2 regions of the Verrucosispora sp. NA02020 genome follow, and region 1 is predicted to be linked to the other one. Evidence: predicted binding sites of a transcription regulator. Region 1 holds the regulator's gene; the other holds the start of a gene.
The links. The regulator HrcA, encoded in region 1, represses chaperone genes, less so after heat shock. The targets are predictions, from matches to a motif close to GGTTNGCACNCTCNNNNNGAGNGTGCNAACC.
Positions count from the first base shown of each region.

Region 2: the regulator HrcA is predicted to act here: its motif matches at 2,172-2,202, upstream of groL (chaperonin GroEL).

Region 1 is NZ_CP054923.1:6,524,821-6,529,231, forward strand. It holds gene HUT12_RS29165 (16S rRNA (uracil(1498)-N(3))-methyltransferase) at 1-300, opposite strand, end outside; gene dnaJ (molecular chaperone DnaJ) at 302-1,447, opposite strand; gene hrcA (heat-inducible transcriptional repressor HrcA) at 1,521-2,543, opposite strand; gene HUT12_RS29180 (DUF4870 domain-containing protein) at 2,753-3,388, shown strand; gene hemW (radical SAM family heme chaperone HemW) at 3,426-4,411, opposite strand, start outside.
Region 2 is NZ_CP054923.1:6,672,569-6,676,979, reverse strand. It holds gene HUT12_RS29860 (GNAT family N-acetyltransferase) at 1-504, opposite strand, end outside; gene HUT12_RS29855 (cold-shock protein) at 716-916, shown strand; gene HUT12_RS29850 (hypothetical protein) at 1,300-2,124, shown strand; gene groL (chaperonin GroEL) at 2,398-4,020, shown strand; gene HUT12_RS29840 (hypothetical protein) at 4,074-4,316, opposite strand; gene HUT12_RS29835 (GNAT family N-acetyltransferase) at 4,386-4,411, opposite strand, start outside.

The DNA of each region.
Region 1 (4,411 bases):
CGTCTCGGTCATCGCCTGCACGGCCAGCTCACCCCGGTCGCCCTTGGCGATGCCCTGCACCACCACCAGTCGCGGGTGCGCCGCGTCGACGTACCCGCGAGCGGTGATGTCCAGGTCGAGGGTGCCCCGGCCGACGGCGGTGACCACCGCCTCGGCGGTGCCGCCCCGACCGTCGGCGAGCAGCAGCTCCTCGCCGACCCGGAGCCGCTGCACGGTGGCCGCGTGGTGGCCCTCCGGCCCGTCGAGCACCGTCGAGTCGGTGGTGGGCAGCGACTCGACCAGGAAGAGCGGAGCGGACACCTCAGGCGTGGCCGTTGAAGGCGTCGCGCATCCGGGAGAAGAACCCGCCCTGCTTGCTGAGCTCGGCGACCTCCTCGCCCCGGGTCACGGCGAACTCCCGCAACATCCGCTCCTGGTCGGCGTCGAGCTTGGTCGGGGTACGCACGTCGAGGTGGACGTAGAGGTCGCCCCGACCGGCACCGCGCAGGTGCGGTACGCCCCTGGCCCGTAGCCGCAGCGTGCTGCCCGGCTGGGTGCCCGGCTTCACGTCGACCGGCTCCTCGCTGTCCAGCGTCTTGATGGTCAGCCGGGTGCCGAGCGCGGCGGCGGTCATCGGCACGGTGACCCGGCAGTGCAGGTCGTCGCCCTTGCGGGAGAAGACGTCGTGCGGCCGCTCGTGGATCTCCACGTAGAGGTCACCGGCGGTGCCGCCACCCGGGCCGACCTCGCCCTGCTGCGCCAGGCGGATCCGCATCCCGTCCTCGACGCCGGCCGGGATCTTCACGGTCAGCGAGCGGCGGGTGCGGACCCGGCCGTCACCGGCGCAGGTGGGGCAGGGGTGCGGGATGGTCGTGCCGTAGCCCTGGCAGACCGTGCACGGCCGGGCGGAGACCACCTGGCCGAGGAAGGTGCGCTGCACCGACTGCACCTCGCCCCGACCACCGCACGCCTCGCAGGTGGCCAGGTGGGTGCCGGCGGCGGTACCGGCCCCGGTGCAGGTGGTGCAGAGCACGGCGGTGTCGACCGTGATCGGTGCCTCGACCCCGAAGGCGGTCTCCTGCAGGTCCAGTTCGAGCCGCAGGATCGCGTCGGCCCCGGGCCGGGTACGCGGTCGCGGGCCACGCCCGGCGCCGGTGGCCCCGCCGAAGAAGGCGTCCATGATGTCCTGGAAGCCGACGAAGGGTCCGGCGCCACCGGGGCCGCCCGGCCCACCGGCACCGCCGCCGCCCGGGGCGAGCGGGTCGCCACCGAGGTCGACGATCTGCCGTTTCCGGTCGTCGGACAACACCTCGTACGCGGCGTTGATGTCCTTGAACTTCTCCTGGGCCTCCGGGTCCGGATTCACGTCCGGGTGGAACTGGCGCGCCAGCTTGCGGTAGGCGCGCTTGATCTCGTCGTCGGAGGCCCCTCGGCTCACGCCGAGAATGCCGTAGTAGTCCCTGGCCACTGGGTTCCGTGTCCTCGTGTTCGTCTCGCGTTACGCCGGTCGGTGGCGGCAGCCTGCCGTCGGCCCTGACTGGTCAGTTCTGGGCCAGCAGCTCGCCCACGTAGCGTGCCACGGCCCTCACCGTGGCGATTGTTCCGGGGTAGTCCATCCGGGTCGGACCCAGCACGCCCATCCCCCCGACGATGGTCGCGCCCGGGCCGTATCCGGTGCTGACCACGGACGCCGCCCGTAGGTTGTCGATCTGGTTCTCGTCGCCGATGCGGACCCGCAGCGTGCTCGGCTCGACCTCGCCGATGAGCTTGAGCAGCACCACCTCCTCCTCGAGCGCTTCGAGGATGGGGCGCAGCGACCCCTGGAAGTCGAGCAGGCCGCCCCGGGCCAGGTTGGCGGTGCCGGCCAGGGCGAGCCGCTCCTCGTGCCGTTCGACGAGGGTCTCCAGCAGGACGGTGGAGAGCGTGGTCATGGCCGCCCGCAGGTGCGGCGCGCACTCGTCGATGAGTGTCTGCACCAGCGGTGGCGTGTCGGACAGGCGGGTGCCGACCAGCTTCTCGTTGACGAGTCGGCGCAGGTCCAGGACGTCGTCGGCGGGGACCGGCGCGGGCAGTTCGACCAGCCGCTGCTCGACCCGGCCGGTGTCGGCGATCATCACCAGCGTCAGCCGGGTGGTGGAGATCGGCACGAGTTCCAGGTGCCGGACGGTGGAGCGGGCCAGGCTCGGGTACTGCACCACGGCGACCTGGCGGGTGAGTTGCGCGAGCAGGCGTACGGTGCGGTGCACCACGTCGTCGAGGTCCACTGCGCCGACCAGGAACCGTTCGATCGCCCGCCGTTCGGCGGGGCTGAGCGGCTTGACCCGACTGAGCCGGTCGACGAAGAGGCGGTAGCCACGGTCGGTGGGCACCCGCCCGGCACTGGTGTGCGGCTGGCGGATGTAGCCCTCCTCCTCCAGCACGGCCATGTCGTTGCGGACCGTGGCGGGGGACACACCGAGTTGGTGCCGTTCGACGAGGGCCTTGCTGCCGACCGGCTCCTGGGTGGCGACGTAGTCCTCGACGATCGCCCGGAGCACGGCGAGTTTCCGGTCGTCGAGACCCATCCTCCCCACCTCCTGTCGCAGGTCAGCCCGGAGCGCCCGGAGTGCCAGAGGAACACTCTGGCACTCGACTGTAGCGAGTGCCAGTCTACGTCGGCGTTCCCGTGCCCGCGATGATCAAGACTTCCCGGATGTCCGGAAACCGATCGGCGGGTTGACACTCCCCGGTGTCGCTATGGTGCGCCGTTGCCGCTGGCACCTACCGTGACCACATGACTGAACCACCTCGTCCTCCAGGATCCGGCGACGACCCCACGTCCCCACTGTCGGGCTCGTCGGGCCAGCCCGGCTATCCCCCGCCCGGCGGCTATCCGCCGCCCACCGGCGACCAGCCCCCGTCGCCCGGCGGCTACGGCACTCCGGGTGACTACCCCCCGCCCGGCGGCTACCCGCCGCCCGGCGGTTATCCCCCGCCGGGTGAGTACCCCCCGCCGGGCGGCGCGCCCGGTGTCGGGTACCCGACGGGCGGTTACGGTCCCCCCGGCGGCGGCTACGCCAGCAACGAGGACAAGACCTGGACCCTGATCGCCCACTTCGGCGGCCCGCTCGGGGTGGTCGTGGGCGGCGGTCTGCTGGGCTGGGTCGCGCCGCTGATCGCGATGATGACCCGGGGGCAGCAGAGCCCGGTGGTCCGGGCGCACTCGGTGGCCGCCCTGAACTTCCAGCTCACCTGGGCCATCGCCGGGCTGCTCAGCTGGGTGCTCACCGCGATCACCTGCGGGCTGCTGTTCTTCGTGCCGTTCCTGGTCTGGATCGTGCCGGTGATCTTCGGGATCATCGCCGGGGTCAAGGCCAACGAGGGCGCCCTCTACCGGTACCCGATGACCTACGCCTTCGTGAAGCGCTGATCTCGGCTTCGTGAAGCCCTGACCTCGGGGACGGCGGTCAGGGCAGCAGGTCCCGCACCACGGCGTCGGCGAGCAGCCGGCCGCGCACCGTGAGAACGGCGCGGCCGGCCGCGTGGGCGGGCGCGGCGAGCAGTCCCTGCGCCACCGCCTGCGCGGCAGCGGCCCGACCGGCGTCGTCGAGGACGTCCAGCGGCAGCCCGGACGCGAGCCGCAGCCGGAGCATGACGTCCTCCATGTGCGCCTCGCCGTCGGTGAGCACCTCCCGGGCCGACCCGGGAGACTCACCGGCGGCCAGCCGCCTCGCGTACTCGCGGGGGTGTTTGACGTTCCACCAGCGCACGCCACCGACGTGGCTGTGCGCCCCCGGGCCGAGGCCCCACCAGTCGCCGCCGGTCCAGTACAGCAGGTTGTGCCGGCACCGGGCGGCCGGCGTCCGCGCCCAGTTGGACACCTCGTACCAGGAGAAACCGGCCGCGCCGAGGGCGGCCTCGGCGGCCAGGTACCGCTCCGCGGCGACGTCGTCGTCCGGGTACGGCAACTCGCCGCGACGCATCCGCGCGGCCAGCCGGGTGCCGTCCTCGACGATCAGGGCGTACGCGCTGACGTGGTCGACGCCCGCCGCCACCACCTGGGCCAACGACTCGGCGAAGTCCTCCGCCCGCTCCCCCGGCGTCCCGTAGATCAGGTCCAGGTTGACGTGCGCGAAACCGGCGTCACGCGCCTCCAGTGCGGCGGCCGGTGCGCGACCGGCCCGGTGCCGACGGTCGAGCACGGCGAGCACCCCGGGCGTGGCCGACTGCATGCCGAGCGAGATCCGGGTGTAGCCGGCGGCCCGCAGCTCCTTGAGCGAGACGGGGTCGACCGACTCCGGGTTGGCCTCGGTGGTCACCTCGACGTCGGGAGCCAGCCCCCAGGTGCGGTCGATCGCGTCGAGGATGCGGGCCAGGTCGTCGGCGGGCAGCAGGGTGGGGGTACCGCCGCCGACGAAGACCGTCTCCACCCGGCCCGGTGGTGTCCCGTCCA
Region 2 (4,411 bases), 150 kb from region 1:
GCGGAGGGCGGGGACGGTCGGGTGCGGCACCCGTACGCCGGTGTCGGCGAAGCCGATCCGCTGGTAGGCGCGGTAGGCACGGTCGTTGCCCACCACGACTTCGAGCATCAGCTCCTGCCGCCCGCACTCCCGTGACCAGGCGCCGACCGCGTCGATCAGGGATGCGAGCAGGCCCGTGCCGCGCCACGTCGGGGTGACGTAGACCGCGTAGACCACGGTGACCGCGAGTTCCGTGGGATGGGCGACGCCACCTGCGTGCCCGACCAGTCGGCCACCGGGGTCCGCCACGAACTGGGCGGTGTGGGTGCCGGCCGAGACCTGGGCGACGCGGGCAGCGTACTCGGCGTGCGGGCGGGCGGCGGCCTCCGCGATCGTCTCCAGGAAGGCCAGCGGGGCGTCGGCGAGCATCTCCAGACGGAGGGCCCGCATCCGGGCGGCGTCCGCCGGCTCGACCCGACGGACGTCCGCCCGCAGGGTGCTGGTCTCGTCGATGGCGCTGGTCATGTCGGCATGCTTACCACAATGACGTACGGCGATGCCGTCAGTCGGAATATGCCCGATTTGTGGTCGTGCGCGGTCGTCACGCCTCGTGTACCGTGCGATTTCGGTCACCGTTTTTCGGGGTCGTCGCGGATCGCTGAAACCGGTGGTCTCCGGGTGTTCGGCGTGCCGGTGCCCGGAGTTGTGGTACGCCGCGCAGAGTGAGGACAACACCGTGGCACAGGGCACCGTGAAGTGGTTCAACGCCGAGAAGGGTTACGGCTTCATCGCCGTCGACGGCGGGCAGGACGTCTTCGTTCACTTCTCCGCGATCGAGATGGACGGCTACAAGGCGCTGGACGACGGCCAGCGGGTGGAGTTCGAGATCGGCCAGGGCCAGAAGGGCCCGCAGGCCGAGCGGGTACGCGCCATCTGAGTCACCCGCCGCGTCCACCTCGCCGGCTGATCCTCGGGTGGGGTTATGGGATCGTGGCCGGTGCAGGGCAGCGGCGCCGGGGCCGACCAGGGAAGATCATGGGCCGATCCAGCCATCGCTGAGGAGCGTCCATGTCCGACCAGCCGCCCCCGGCGGGTCCGTCCTCGTCCCCCGACGAGCCGGCCCGGCCTTCGCCGGCGAACGAGCCGACCCCGCCGGCGAACGAGCCCGATCGGGGTGACGGGCGGCCACCGGTCGACCCGACCGCCCCCTATCCAAGCCAGCCCTATCCAAGCCAGCCCTACCCGGGCCAGCCATATCCGACGTCGCCCTACGGTGGGTACCCGCAACCGGGGTACGGCCTCGACCCGGCCAGCCCGTTGGTGAATCCGCCCGGTGCCGGTGTAGGTGGTTGGTACGCGCGCTGTGTCGGCGCGCTCCGCCGGGGCTGGTCGCTCCTGCTGCCGATCGTCCTGCTGACCCAGGTGCTGCCGGCGGTGGTGCTGGCGGTGCTCGCGCTGGTGATCGACCCCACCGCGCGCTGGGAGGAGCAGCTCGCCGACGACAGCAGCGCGTTGCCCTCCGGATTCTGGGCCGACAGCCTCGTGTGGGTGGGCAGCCTCTTCGGGGCGGGTCTGATCGCGAGCCTGGTGCAGTGTGTGGGCTGGGCGGCCGGGACCTGGGTGATCGCCCGGCAGGCGGCCGGTGCGCCGGTCGACCTGGGCGCGGCCATGCGCTACGGGGTCCGGCGGGCGCTCGGGCTCTGGGGGTGGACCCTGCTGTTCGGCATGATCGTGCTGTTCGGCCTCTGCCTCTGCTTCCTGCCCGGCATCTACGCGGTGTTCGCGCTGGCCATGGTCGGCCCGGTCTACCTGTTCGAGCGGGACAACCCGATCGGCCGCTCGCACCAGATGCTGCGGCAGCGCCTGGGCCTGCTGCTCGGCCGGTTGGCGCTGGTGATCGGCGCGGTGATCGCCGTGTCGTTGGTCGCGGCTGCGATCGAGCAGGTGGGCCTGCTGCTGATCGGCACCGGCCCGATGGAGACCCGGACTGTGACGGCGGGCACGGTCGTGGTGACGGTGCTGGCGGCGCTGCTCACCCTGCCGGGCCAGCTTGCCCAGTTGGTCGGGCTGGTCGTCACGTACGCCGAGCAGCGGGGACACGAGGGGCCGGTGAACGACGCCCAACTGGCCCATGAACTCGGCTGATCACGGCGGTCGTGCTTGCACTCGGCAGGGCAGAGTGCTAAACAAGTCATTGGCACTCGCATGGCGTGAGTGCCAGTTGGTCGGGACGGTGGGGCCACCGTCGCACCCGGGGGATCACCTCGGGCGGGGCAGTGGCCGGTCGTCGCGGGCTATCCGGCCCGGCCGAGGAGACGTCGCCGTCGCCAGGTGGCGACGTCCCAAGGTGCGTACACCAGACGGCCCGTCCGGGGCACACCCCGGCTGGTCCGTGAGTGTCCAGGAGGACAACGCCGTATGGCCAAGATGATCGCGTTCGACGAAGAGGCTCGCCGCGGCCTCGAGCGGGGCATGAACCAGCTCGCCGACGCCGTGAAGGTGACCCTCGGCCCCAAGGGCCGCAACGTCGTGCTCGAGAAGAAGTGGGGTGCCCCCACCATCACCAACGATGGTGTGAGCATCGCCAAGGAGATCGAGCTCGAGGACCCGTACGAGAAGATCGGCGCCGAGCTGGTCAAGGAGGTCGCCAAGAAGACCGACGACGTCGCCGGTGACGGCACGACGACGGCGACCGTCCTGGCCCAGGCTCTCGTTCGCGAGGGTCTGCGCAACGTGGCTGCCGGCGCCAACCCGATGGCCCTGAAGCGTGGCATCGAGTCCGCCGTGGCCAGCGTCTCGGAGGAGCTGCTGAAGCTCGCCAAGGACGTCGAGACCAAGGAGCAGATCGCCTCCACCGCCTCCATCTCCGCCGGTGACAACACCGTCGGTGAGATCATCGCCGAGGCGATGGACAAGGTGGGCAAGGAAGGCGTCATCACCGTCGAGGAGAGCAACACCTTCGGGCTGGAGCTGGAGCTCACCGAGGGTATGCGCTTCGACAAGGGCTACATCTCGGCCTACTTCATGACCGACCCGGAGCGTATGGAGGCCGTCTTCGACGACCCGTACATCCTGATCGCCAACAGCAAGATCTCGTCGGTCAAGGACCTGCTCCCGATCCTGGAGAAGGTCATGCAGGGCGGCAAGCCGCTGCTGATCATCGCCGAGGACCTGGAGGGCGAGGCCCTGGCCACCCTGGTGGTCAACAAGGTCCGGGGCACCTTCAAGTCGGTCGCCGTCAAGGCGCCGGGCTTCGGTGACCGCCGCAAGGCCATGCTGACCGACATCGCCATCCTCACCGGTGGTCAGGTCATCAGCGAGGAGGTCGGCCTCAAGCTGGACGCCGCCGGTCTCGACATGCTGGGCCGCGCCCGCAAGGTCGTGGTGACCAAGGACGAGACCACCATCGTCGACGGTGCCGGTGACGCCGAGCAGATCCAGGGCCGGGTGAACCAGATCCGGGCCGAGATCGACAAGAGCGACTCCGACTACGACCGGGAGAAGCTGCAGGAGCGCCTGGCCAAGCTGGCCGGCGGTGTTGCGGTGATCAAGGTCGGCGCGGCCACCGAGGTCGAGCTCAAGGAGCGCAAGCACCGCATCGAGGACGCCGTCCGCAACGCCAAGGCCGCCGTCGAGGAGGGCATCGTCCCGGGTGGTGGTGTCGCGCTGGTGCAGGCCGGCAAGACCGCCTTCGACAAGCTGGACCTGGCCGGCGACGAGGCGACCGGCGCGCAGATCGTCAAGATCGCGCTGGACGCCCCGCTGCGGCAGATCGCCGTCAACGCCGGCCTGGAGGGTGGCGTCGTCGTCGAGCGCGTCCGCAACCTCGACGCCGGTCACGGCCTGAACGCCGCGTCGGGTGAGTACGTGGACCTGCTGGCCGCGGGCATCATCGACCCGGCCAAGGTGACCCGCTCGGCGCTGCAGAACGCCGCGTCGATCGCCGCGCTGTTCCTCACCACCGAGGCCGTCGTGGCGGACAAGCCGGAGAAGACCCCGGCTGCCCCGGCTGGTCCGGGTGGCGGGGACATGGACTTCTGAGTCCAGCTCCACACGCCGGAAAGGGCGGGCCGCGTCAGCGGTCCGCCCTTTTCCTATGTCGGTAGCGGCCGCTCGTCGCGCCGCTGCTGCGCCCGGTCGTACGGTGGGCGGTGCGGTGCCGGTTCGTCGACCAGGATGAGCGGCTCCTCGGGTGGTTCGGCTGCCCCGGTCATCTCCGCCAACTGCTCGGCGTCGCCGTAGTCCAGCCGGTCGATCGGCAGTTGGGCCGGGAGTTCGGGAACCGCGACCAAGGGCACCGCCAGGGTGTCCCGGGTCTGCTCGTCATCCGTGGTCATGGCTGCCTCCTCTACGCAAAACCGTAGGGGGCGTCGATGACCGGGGAGGGTGAACGGTGGTATCGGCGCCTATGCGCCGGTTGACTCGTTCGGGC